DNA from 3 places in the Hoeflea sp. genome. Region 2 is predicted to be linked to each of the others. Evidence: riboswitches for the same ligand, from Rfam matches in the RefSeq annotation. Region 2 holds a riboswitch; each other region holds the start of a gene.
What was found. Region 2 has a riboswitch for cobalamin ahead of AC5E6N_RS11035 (DUF1636 family protein). Riboswitches for the same ligand answer to the same signal wherever they lie in the genome.
Positions count from the first base shown of each region.

Region 1: another riboswitch for cobalamin. It lies ahead of AC5E6N_RS07530 (ribonucleoside-diphosphate reductase subunit alpha); the one in region 2 lies ahead of AC5E6N_RS11035 (DUF1636 family protein).
Region 3: another riboswitch for cobalamin. It lies ahead of AC5E6N_RS00685 (hypothetical protein); the one in region 2 lies ahead of AC5E6N_RS11035 (DUF1636 family protein).

Region 1 covers NZ_CFHWAF010000027.1:32,051-35,321, forward strand. Annotated here, with positions in the region: gene AC5E6N_RS07530 (ribonucleoside-diphosphate reductase subunit alpha) at 1-1,710, opposite strand, end outside; cobalamin riboswitch at 1,816-2,021, opposite strand; gene AC5E6N_RS07535 (FAD-binding oxidoreductase) at 2,287-3,271, opposite strand, start outside.
Region 2 covers NZ_CFHWAF010000047.1:6,214-9,484, reverse strand. Annotated here, with positions in the region: gene AC5E6N_RS11040 (outer membrane protein) at 15-641, shown strand; cobalamin riboswitch at 759-986, shown strand; gene AC5E6N_RS11035 (DUF1636 family protein) at 1,115-1,567, shown strand; gene AC5E6N_RS11030 (ABC transporter substrate-binding protein) at 1,567-3,105, shown strand; gene AC5E6N_RS11025 (ABC transporter permease) at 3,121-3,271, shown strand, end outside.
Region 3 covers NZ_CFHWAF010000002.1:15,768-19,038, forward strand. Annotated here, with positions in the region: gene AC5E6N_RS00675 (HpcH/HpaI aldolase/citrate lyase family protein) at 51-974, shown strand; gene AC5E6N_RS00680 (DUF1737 domain-containing protein) at 971-1,177, shown strand; gene AC5E6N_RS00685 (hypothetical protein) at 1,191-1,508, opposite strand; cobalamin riboswitch at 1,669-1,879, opposite strand; gene AC5E6N_RS00690 (GumC domain-containing protein) at 1,938-2,858, opposite strand; gene AC5E6N_RS00695 (hypothetical protein) at 2,869-3,006, opposite strand; gene AC5E6N_RS00700 (helix-turn-helix transcriptional regulator) at 3,109-3,271, opposite strand, start outside.

The sequences.
Region 1 (3,271 bases), on a different contig from region 2:
GTTGCATGGATCCTTGAAAGTGACCCACGGATGGCCGGTCTCGAACAGCATGGTCAGCATGCGCCGCCAAAGATCAAGCGCAGGCACCTTTTTCGACACTTTGATGTCGCCGGCCGCTGCCTTCGCCTCGCAGGCCTCGTAGGCCTTGCGGAAATCGGCGCCATAAAGATCGTGCAGGTCCGGCGCCTCGTCAGGCGAGAACAGCGTCCACTCCCCGTCGTCCTCGACGCGCTCCATAAACAGGTCCGGCACCCAGTTGGCGGTGTTCATGTCATGTGTGCGGCGGCGGTCGTCGCCGGTGTTTTTTCTGAGATCGAGGAACTCCTCGATGTCGATGTGCCATGTTTCCAGATAGGCGCAGACCGCGCCCTTGCGCTTGCCTCCCTGGTTGACGGCAATGGCCGTATCGTTGGCGACCTTGAGGAACGGCACCACGCCCTGGCTCTGACCGTTGGTGCCCTTGATGTGAGCACCGAGGCCGCGCACCGGCGTCCAGTCATTGCCGAGCCCGCCGGAATACTTGGCCAGCAGCGCATTGTCCTTCACGCCCTTGAAGATCGCATCGAGATCGTCGCCGATGGTGGTCAGGAAGCACGACGACAATTGCGGGCGCAGCGTGCCGGAGTTGAACAGCGTCGGCGTCGAGCACATGAAATCGAAGGACGACAACAGGTTATAGAATTCGATGGCGCGTGCCTCGCGGTCGATCTCGCGCGTGGCGAGCCCCATGGCGACACGCATGAAGAAGGCTTGCGGCAGTTCGAAGCGTTTTCCTTTCGTGTGCAGGAAATAGCGGTCGTAGAGCGTCTGCAGCCCGAGATACTGGAAAGTCAGGTCACGCTCGGGCTTCAGCGCCGCGCCGAGCCTTGCCAGATCGAAGCGGCCCAGTTCGGGGTCGATCAACTCGGCCTTTATGCCTGCCTCGATGAACTGGCTGAAATAGCCGGCATAGCGCCCTTCCATCTCGGTCTGGGTCGCCTGTTCCGGTCGGCCGGAAACGAAACTCAACGCCTCGCGGCGCAGCCGGTCGAGCAGCAGGCGGGCGGAGACAAGACTGTAATCGGGCTCCTGCTCGACCAGCGTGCGGGCGGCAAGGATCGGCGCCAACGACAACTCGTCGAGCGTGATGCCGTCATAGAGATTGCGCCGCGCTTCGCTCAGCACGGCGTCGGGCGAAACGGTCTCAAGCCCGTCGCAGGCTTCCGCGACGATCGCCGTGAACCGCGCCTCGTCGAGTGGCGCCAGGTTGCCGTCGTCGGCCGTCACCTGGAGGCCTTTCGCAGGTTCTTTCCCGGTCTCCTGTGTTGTATCGGCTGCACGTTCGCGCGCGCGTTCCTCGCGGTAGAGTACATAGGCGCGGGCTGTCTTGTGATGGCCACCGCGCATCAGTGCCAGTTCGACCTGGTCCTGCACATCCTCGATATGGAAGGTGCGTCCTTCGCCGACCCGCCGCATCAGCGCCGTGATGACCTGTTCGGCCAATTCTTCCACCACTTCATGGACGCGGCGCGAAGCAGCGGCGGTGGAACCTTCCACGGCGAGGAAGGCCTTGGTCAGCGCAACCGTGATCTTGGCCGGATCGAAGGGCGTGACTGCCCCGTTACGTCGTATGATGCGGTATCCGGGTTCCGCCGGCGCGTTCGTCTGAATTTCGATGGAAGCGGGAACCGTCGTGGTTCCGTCCGATTTGAGTGCTGTCGTTGCCGGCATCTTTTCCCCGTGGCGTTGTGGACGGGGACATGCGCGAGGACGCGAGCGTAATGACGGAGGAAAGACCGTCAATGCAAGCGTACCGCCGGGACACCCCGCCCGTGGACGTTCAAATGCATCACGGCAGGTCTCCTGGCTCGCGGGTCGTTGCCATCCACCGTCTTCCCGAGGCGTCCACCTCAGTGACACGATTGGCGATGACTCACCGCTTACAGTTGCGGGGGCAGCACCGGCTTTGCGAAAAGCGCACCGGTTTCCCTCTTAGCTTCCGAATCAGGCGATGCGGAAGAACCATGACTTCAATATCTGGTATAGGACTGATTGTCGGTGTCAACATATCGTTATGAAAATGCACAGGCGCGAGCATCGGAAGTGACACCGGGCCACCCAAAAGGAGCGCCGCGCCTTAAGCCTCCAAAAGGCAAGAGCGGGTCTTGAACCGGCAAAACGCCAGGCTCATACACACGCCAAGGGCGTTCATTTGCAGAACCTGGCCTCATACATCAACAAACGACGCGAGACTGCATTGTCCGAATCTCGAGCTTTCCGCTCCAAAACGAACGGGTACGCAAGGGTTCATGCCTCAATTTCCAGCGCTGTCAAAGGTCTCGAGCAGCAGGCCAGGATGTAGCCTTCCTCGATCTCCTCATCGAGAATGCCGCCATTGTGGCTCATCTCGACCGAACCCTTGGTCTTGAGCACCTTGCAGGTTCCGCAAAGGCCGGATTCGCAGGCGGCGGGAATGCGCAGCCCGTGCGCGCGTGCGGCCTGCAGGACCGTTTGATCGGGGGCGCAGACGCCATCGACCGCCGACAGCGCGAACCGGATCGCCCGATGATCGCCAAGGTCATCGCCATCCTGCTGGTCGCCGATGGCCGGGTTCGCCTCGGGCGGCGCGGTTGCAAAACTCTCCTGGTGATAGTGCGCCATGTCGAAGGCGCTGTTTTCCAGCATGTCGCGGACGACGGCCATGAAGGGTTCCGGACCGCAGCAGAACACCTCACGATCGAGGAAGTCCGGGGCGAGCAGCGGCAGACGGACCGCGTCGATGCGGCCGACATGGCCGGCCCAGCCCTCGTTGGCAGAACGTTCCTCGACGACGAAGCCAAGCGACAGGCGCGGCATGCGGCTGCCGAGGAGTTCGAGTTCCCTGCGGAAGATGATCTCCTCCGGCCGCCGCGCGCAATTGATGAACACGACATCGGTCCATGGCGCGCAGTCGTTGAACCAACGCAGCATCGACATCATGGGTGTAACGCCCGATCCGGCCGACAGAAACAGATAGCTGGCCGCCGGATGGTTGTGATGGGAGAAGTCGCCGACAGGGCCATAGGCGCGGACATAGTCGCCCGGCCTGAGCTTGTCGAACATCCATCGTGTGCCGATGCTGTCCGGCTGTGCCTTGACGGTTACCGCGATCGACAACGGCCGTGACGGGCTGGACGATAGCGTATAGGTGCGGAAAACCGGCTCATTGCCAACGAGAAGCTCCAACGTGATGAACTGCCCGGGGCGATAGCGAAACCAGGTCTGATTGTCCGAGCGGAAAGTGAAGGTCTTG
Region 2 (3,271 bases):
GAGGATACATTGCGATGACCAGAATTTTGCGTGTTTTATCGATGGCAGTGCCTGCGGCCCTGGCGGCCGGAATGGCCGGCGCGGCCGATGCCGTGGTGGAGCCGGCGCCGGTGGCGGCGCCCGCGGCCTTGCCTGCTCCGACCTATTGGGACGGGTTTTATGCGGGTGTTCTCCTGGGATACCACCACGAGACCGTCGATACCGTCGGGGGCAATGGCTCGGGCGCCTCGCTCGGCGGCTATGCGGGTTACAACCACCTGTTCAGCAACAATATCGTTGTCGGTGTCGAGGGCGATTACAATGCGGCCTTTGGCAGTTTCAGCGGGTTTAACTGGGAATTGTCGAGCTTCGGAAGTATTCGCGGTCGGCTCGGCTATGCCATGAACCGTTTCCACGTCTATGCCACGGGCGGCCTGGCGCTGATGGATTTCGAGGCGTCATTCGCGGGCCCCGGCAATCCGGGCCTTGAGACCGGTTGGACGATCGGCGGCGGGCTTGAATATATGGTGACGGAAAAGATCAGCGCGCGCGCCGAATATCTCTACATGAATTTCAACGACACGTTCCAGGATGTGGGAGCGCCGGCCGGCATCACGACCGATATCCACAATGTCCGTGCCGGTATTGCCTATCATTTCTGATCGACGATACCCGGGTGGGGACCCGCCGCTGCCATTGCGGCAGCGGCAAGGCCGGGTGAATGATGGATCAGCCTCATTCTGCGCCTCAAGCGATATTGACAGCCAGCCTGAACACGATAAGACTGCCGGCCAGATGGTTCCGGCGACGCCTTACGGCTAGCCGGATGAAAAGGGAACACGGTGCGGTGTAACCATCAGGTGCCAAATCCGTGACTGCCCCCGCAACTGTAAGCGGAGAGCTTGTCAGCGAAAACCACTGGGTATGGCCTTTGGCCTGCGTCCCGGGAAGGTGCTGACTGGCAAAGACCCGTAAGTCAGGAGACCTGCCATCGCTCAACTTAAACTCGGGCGGGGTGCCCCCGGGGAGGTCGCAGTGATGACATCGAATATCTCGCTGACATTTGCCGGTCGTTTCAGGGCCGGCCTTCATCTCTCCCGTTGCCACCCGCCGCGTCCTCGGGGGATGATGGTCTTTGCAAAACAAGAAATGCGCGATTTTGTCGGTATGCACCCGCTGCCGGCAAGCGGGGTTCGCCGGCCCGGATAATCAGCGGCCCGGCTATCTCCTGGCCAAGGCAATCCATTCACGATTTTCCGGCAGCGCCGCCGCGCGGCTCGGCATGTCGCTTCGCGGTGTGCGTTGCATGAGCCAGTGCAAGCGTGCCTGTGTGATCGCGCTGTCCGGGCCTTCCAGATACACGCTCGTTTTCGGCGACCTCGACCCGCACGGCAATGCCGAGGCGATCCTCGAACTTGCCGGACAATACGCCACCGCGCCCGATGGGCTCGTGGAACGCGCCGAGCGTCCTGAAGCCCTGCGCGCCGGCATTCTCGGCCGCGTTCCGCCGCTGCATCTCGATGGCGACCCGATCGACCCCGATTTCACCATTTTCCCAGCATCCGACAGCAACAAGGAAATACATTGATGACGCTTATGACAGGTCCGTTGAAACCGATTTTGAAAACCCTCGATCCGGATCGCCGTGCTTTGCCGGCTGCCGGCCTTGCGGTTGCGCTCGCGCTGACAGGGGCGATCGCTCCTGCGGCTGCTGAAAGCGTGACCGTCGGTCAGACATTCCTCGCAACGGGCCTGGATCCGGCGGACGGGTCGACAGGCTGGGCGCTTGTAACCCACGGCATTGCCGAACAGCTTTTCACCGTTTCGCGCGATGGCGAGGTCGTCCCCAACCTTGCCGCGTCCGCGGCAAGGAACGATGATGGTTCATGGACCGTCGAACTGTCTCCCGGCCGGTTTTTCTCCGATGGAACGCCGGTGACCGCCAAGCTGGTCGCGGAGGCGCTCAACCGCACCGGCGAGGCGAATGCATCGGCACGTGCGACCGCGGGCCGCTTGACCTTCGAGGCGCTGGATGCCGATACGCTCAAGGTGACGTCCGAGCAGCCGACGGCAATCCTTCCGTCCATTCTCGCCGAGTGGGCCTTTCCGGTCTATCTGGAGACCGACGGGGCGCCGATCTTCACCGGTCCCTTTGCCGTGGAAAACTTCGAGGCCGGCGCGGCCATCGAAATGGTGCCGAATACGCACTACGAAGGTTACGAGCAGCGGCCGGATGTCACAATCCGGCGGATCGCCGATGGCCAGTCGCTGGCGCTTGCATTTGCCTCAGGCGAACTGGACCTTGCCTTCAACCTGCCGGTCGAAACGGTTTCGATGTTCGAGGGCAGAGAAGACCGGTCCGTGACGTCTTTCCCGGTCGCCTACCAGTACATGATGTGGATGAACACGCGCACGCCGGCACTGAGCGACGTCCGGGTCCGCCGGGCGATCGATCTTGCCGTCAACCGGGACAATCTTGTTGCCGCCGCGCGGGCGGGCAAGCCGGCGACCGGCGCCTTCGCCGCCGCCTACCCCTTCGCCGCCGAGGGATCGCTTGCCTACGACCCGGAGGCGTCGGCCCGTCTGCTTGACGAAGCAGGCTGGATGGTCGGCGATGACGGTGTCCGCGCGAAGGACGGAAAAAAGCTGGAGCTCGTTTTGTGGGCGTATCCGCAGCGTCCCGATCTTGTCACCTTCCAGCCCGTTGTCCGGGCAGCCTTGGCGGAGTTGGGCATAGCTGTGACGACACAGGTCACAGAATCGCCGAGTGACGTCGCTGCCAGCGGCGCGTTCGACCTGTTCCTGTGGGCGCAGCATACCGCGCCGGCGGGCGATCCGGGTCTGTTTCTTTCCCTGTTCTTCGAAACCGGCGCCGCTCGCAACTATACAGGCTGGTCCAACGCGGCCTATGACGATGTCGTCGCTGCGCTGCGCGCGGCCACGAGCCCTGACGAGCGGATCGATCTTGCGAGACAGGCGCAGAAACTGATTGCGGACGGTGCTCCCGTTTCGTTCCTCGTCACGCCCGAATGGCATGTCGGCCTGTCCGAGCGCCTGGCGGACTACCAGCCCTGGGGTTCGGATTACTATGTGATACGCCCGGATCTTTCGGTGTCGCATCAGTAGGGGCGGAGCTTACCGATGACCTGGCTTGCGGCAGCGCGGATGGTGGTCATGGCCCTTGTGTCGTGGCTGGCCGCGGTTGCCGTGAGCTTTATGCTGATCCGCCTCGTTCCCGGCGATCCGGTTGATATCTTCGTCAATCGAATGAACGTCAACGCCAGTGAGGAGT
Region 3 (3,271 bases), on a different contig from region 2:
GCCGCGGCCGCAACCTTGCGATGCGGCCTTGCGGCAGGCATTAAGGTTGCATGGAACAACAGTCCGCGAATCATCGCCCGGCCCGCTTTCGCCGCTCGGTCCTTTACGTTCCCGCCAACAGGGCGCGGGCGGCGCAAAAAGCGGCCGGGCTCGACTGCGACGCGATCATCCACGATCTTGAGGACTCCGTCGGGCCTGACGAAAAGGACCGCGCCCGCGCCGCACTCGAAGAGCGGCTGACAGGGGACAGTCCGCCGAACAAGGAGCGGATCGTCCGCATCAATCCGCTGACCAGCGAATGGGGCCGAAACGACCTTGCGACAGCCGTGCGCCTTCAACCGGACGTTATCCTGCTGCCGAAAGTGAATGGGCCGGCCGACATCGACGAGGCGGAGGCCGCGCTGCGCAAGACCGGGGCAAAACCCGACATCAGGCTTTGGGCGATGGTCGAGACGCCGCGCGGCATCGCCAACGCCCTTGCCATCGCCGATACGGCATCGCGTCCCGACGCCAGGCTCGACTGTCTCGTCATCGGAACCAATGATCTGGCCAAGGAAACCGGCCTCGTCCTTCCCGAGGGCAGGCGGTTCATGACGGCCTGGCTCATGCAGGCGGTTCTCGCCGCCCGGGCGGCAGGTATCGACATCCTTGACGGCGTCTATAACGATTTCCGCGACAAAGACGGTTTTCTCGCCGAATGCGCCGAAGGGCGGCTGATGGGCTTTGACGGCAAAACCCTGATCCACCCGGCGCAGATCGACGCTGCGAACGAAGCCTACGGCGCGGGCGAAAAGGCGGTCGCGGAGGCGAGGGCAATCGTGGAGGCGTTCTCCAGGCCTGAAAATGCCGGCAAGGGCGTCATACAGATCGGCGGAAGAATGATCGAGCGCCTGCATCTGGAGCAGGCTCGAACGCTCCTCGCCAAAGCCGGGATGCAGCAACCGAAAACCATATCCAAAGGAGGCGCGCGATGAAACTCTACAGGCTTCTCACCGGGCCGGACGACGCAAGCTTCTGCCACAAGGTGAGCGAGGCGCTGTCAAAGGGCTGGGAACTCCACGGCGATCCCGCCTACGGCTACAACAACGAGACCGGGCACATGCAGTGCGCCCAGGCCGTCATCAAGCACGTATCCGGCAAAACCTACAGCGCCGATATGAAACTGTCCGAACAGTAACGCCTCGCGCGCGTCAGTTCCGGCGCTTGCGTCCGCTGCGGCCGGGCGCGAGCGGCATTTCGGACGCGACGATCGCCTGCCTCAGATAATCGCAAAACCGCCTGATATCGGGAGAGGTCTGGTGGTCCGCGTGAACCACACGCAGAACGTAGCGCGCCGCCTTGTCGATGGCAGCGCCCTGCGGAAGATCGAGCATCCACTGGATAAGGGCCTCTTCCGGGGAAAGCGGCCGGCACTCCGGATCCGTGCGCAGCGCGACGATATTCGTTCCCTCCGGCCTGCCCATTCTGCGCAGGATGCGGCCGATGTCACTGTCCTGAATCGGAACCATGGCTCACCCTCCCGTTCGGCACGACAAAAGTGAACCGGAAAGATGGTCGGCGTGTTCGATGTTGTTCATGTGTCTCTCCATTGAAGGCAGAGACGGGGCAAATGAAAGCGCAGGTACCGGCGGGGCCGGGATCGCCGCTCTTCCGGGACACCCCGCCCGGCTTGCAGTCCATGTGAAGGCAGGTCTCCTGGCTCGCGGATCATTGCCGTCTCCCGCCTTCCCGGCCTCAAGGACCAGTGGCTTTCGGGAGGGGCTCGCCGCTTACAGTTGCGGGGGCAGCGCCGGAGTTGCACCGGCTTCCCTCTTGGCTTTGCCGCGACCGTGCCGAGCGGCGCGAATCGCGGCAAAGAACCCTCACGGGAGCTACCTTACCGCAAAACAGCAAAGGCCATAGACGCGGTAGCGACGCTTTTCGTCGCACGCGGCGTTTCAGCGGTAGAAGCGCCGCAGCAGGATGGGCGTCAGATACATCGGCACCTGATAGCAGCCGATGAACAGCAAAAGCGGCTCCATGACACCGGCCGGCAGCGCGGCAAGGAACAGCGCGATATTGCGGTTGCCCGCGCACACCGCAATCCCGGCGCTCTGGTCCGGCAGGGGCCGCTTCAACAAGAGATAAACACCCACCTGCAGGCCGAAATTGGCAAGGAAGGCGACGGCCAGATTAAACGCCAGCCCGCCCGGATCATGCTCGAGAGCCGGGCGCACGGCGGCCATGAGTCCGACGACCATGATGGCCATGGTGAGGGCCGCGAGGCCGTCGATGGCGCCAAGGCCCGCCGGTCCGGGGTTCTTCAACACGGTCCCGCGGATAGCAAAGGCCACGGCGGTTGCAAGGCCGATGATCAGGAGCAGTCGCAACGCAGCGCCGATAACGCTGTTCCCGCCAACCAGATCCGGCATCATCCAGAACACCGGGATCGTCGTCAGCGGCAGCAGGGCCGTTCCGGCTATCAGCAGCCGAAGCGACGGTGCGCCGTCCTTGCCGAGCAGGATGGTAAGGCTCGGGCTCCCGGAAATCGGCGAGGCGGCAAGCATCAGAGCCAAACCGAACGCCAGGGGGCTTCGCCAGCCCGTCGCAATCAGCAGCAACACAAAGAGTATCGGCAATGCCAGTTGCAGCGCCAGGACGAAATAGAGGGACTGGCCGATGTCCCGGGTCGCACCAATCGCCTGCCGGGGACCGACACGAAGGGCCGAAAAAAACAAGAGCAGCGCCACCGCGATCGGAAGCTGCCTTTCCATGAACGCGGCAAGGCCGGGCAGGGCGACGCCCGCGATCAGCCCGAGAACAAGAAGCCAGCGCCCCTGCCGGGCGGCAAGCTGGAGACCTGTCAACAGCGGTGTCACATCAGCCCCCTTAAAACCAGCAGGAGACCGGCAAGTCCGGCGGCACCGTGGCAAGCGGCGGTGCGCCCACCGATCCCATCATGACGATCACATCAACCGCGGCAAGTGTGGTGGGCGGCAGGTTCAGCGCGAAGAAATCAGGCCCCAAAACATCCGCCTTCCGCAATTCGGGTCAATCAGGTCCGACCGGCAATACGCCCTCGCCCGGCCCGATGCAAGCGTTTGCCGTCAATGATGATCGGCGCGGCCGCTACAGGGTGCGCTGCGAGCCTTCCGGCTCCTGATCGCGCTCCATTCTGCGGTAATAATCGGTAAGTGTCCGGCCCCGTTCCGGGCGGAATGCTTCTCCGGTCTCGCGGATCTGATCCATGCGGTCGAGCCGGAATGTCCTGAAATCCGATCTCAGTTCGCAC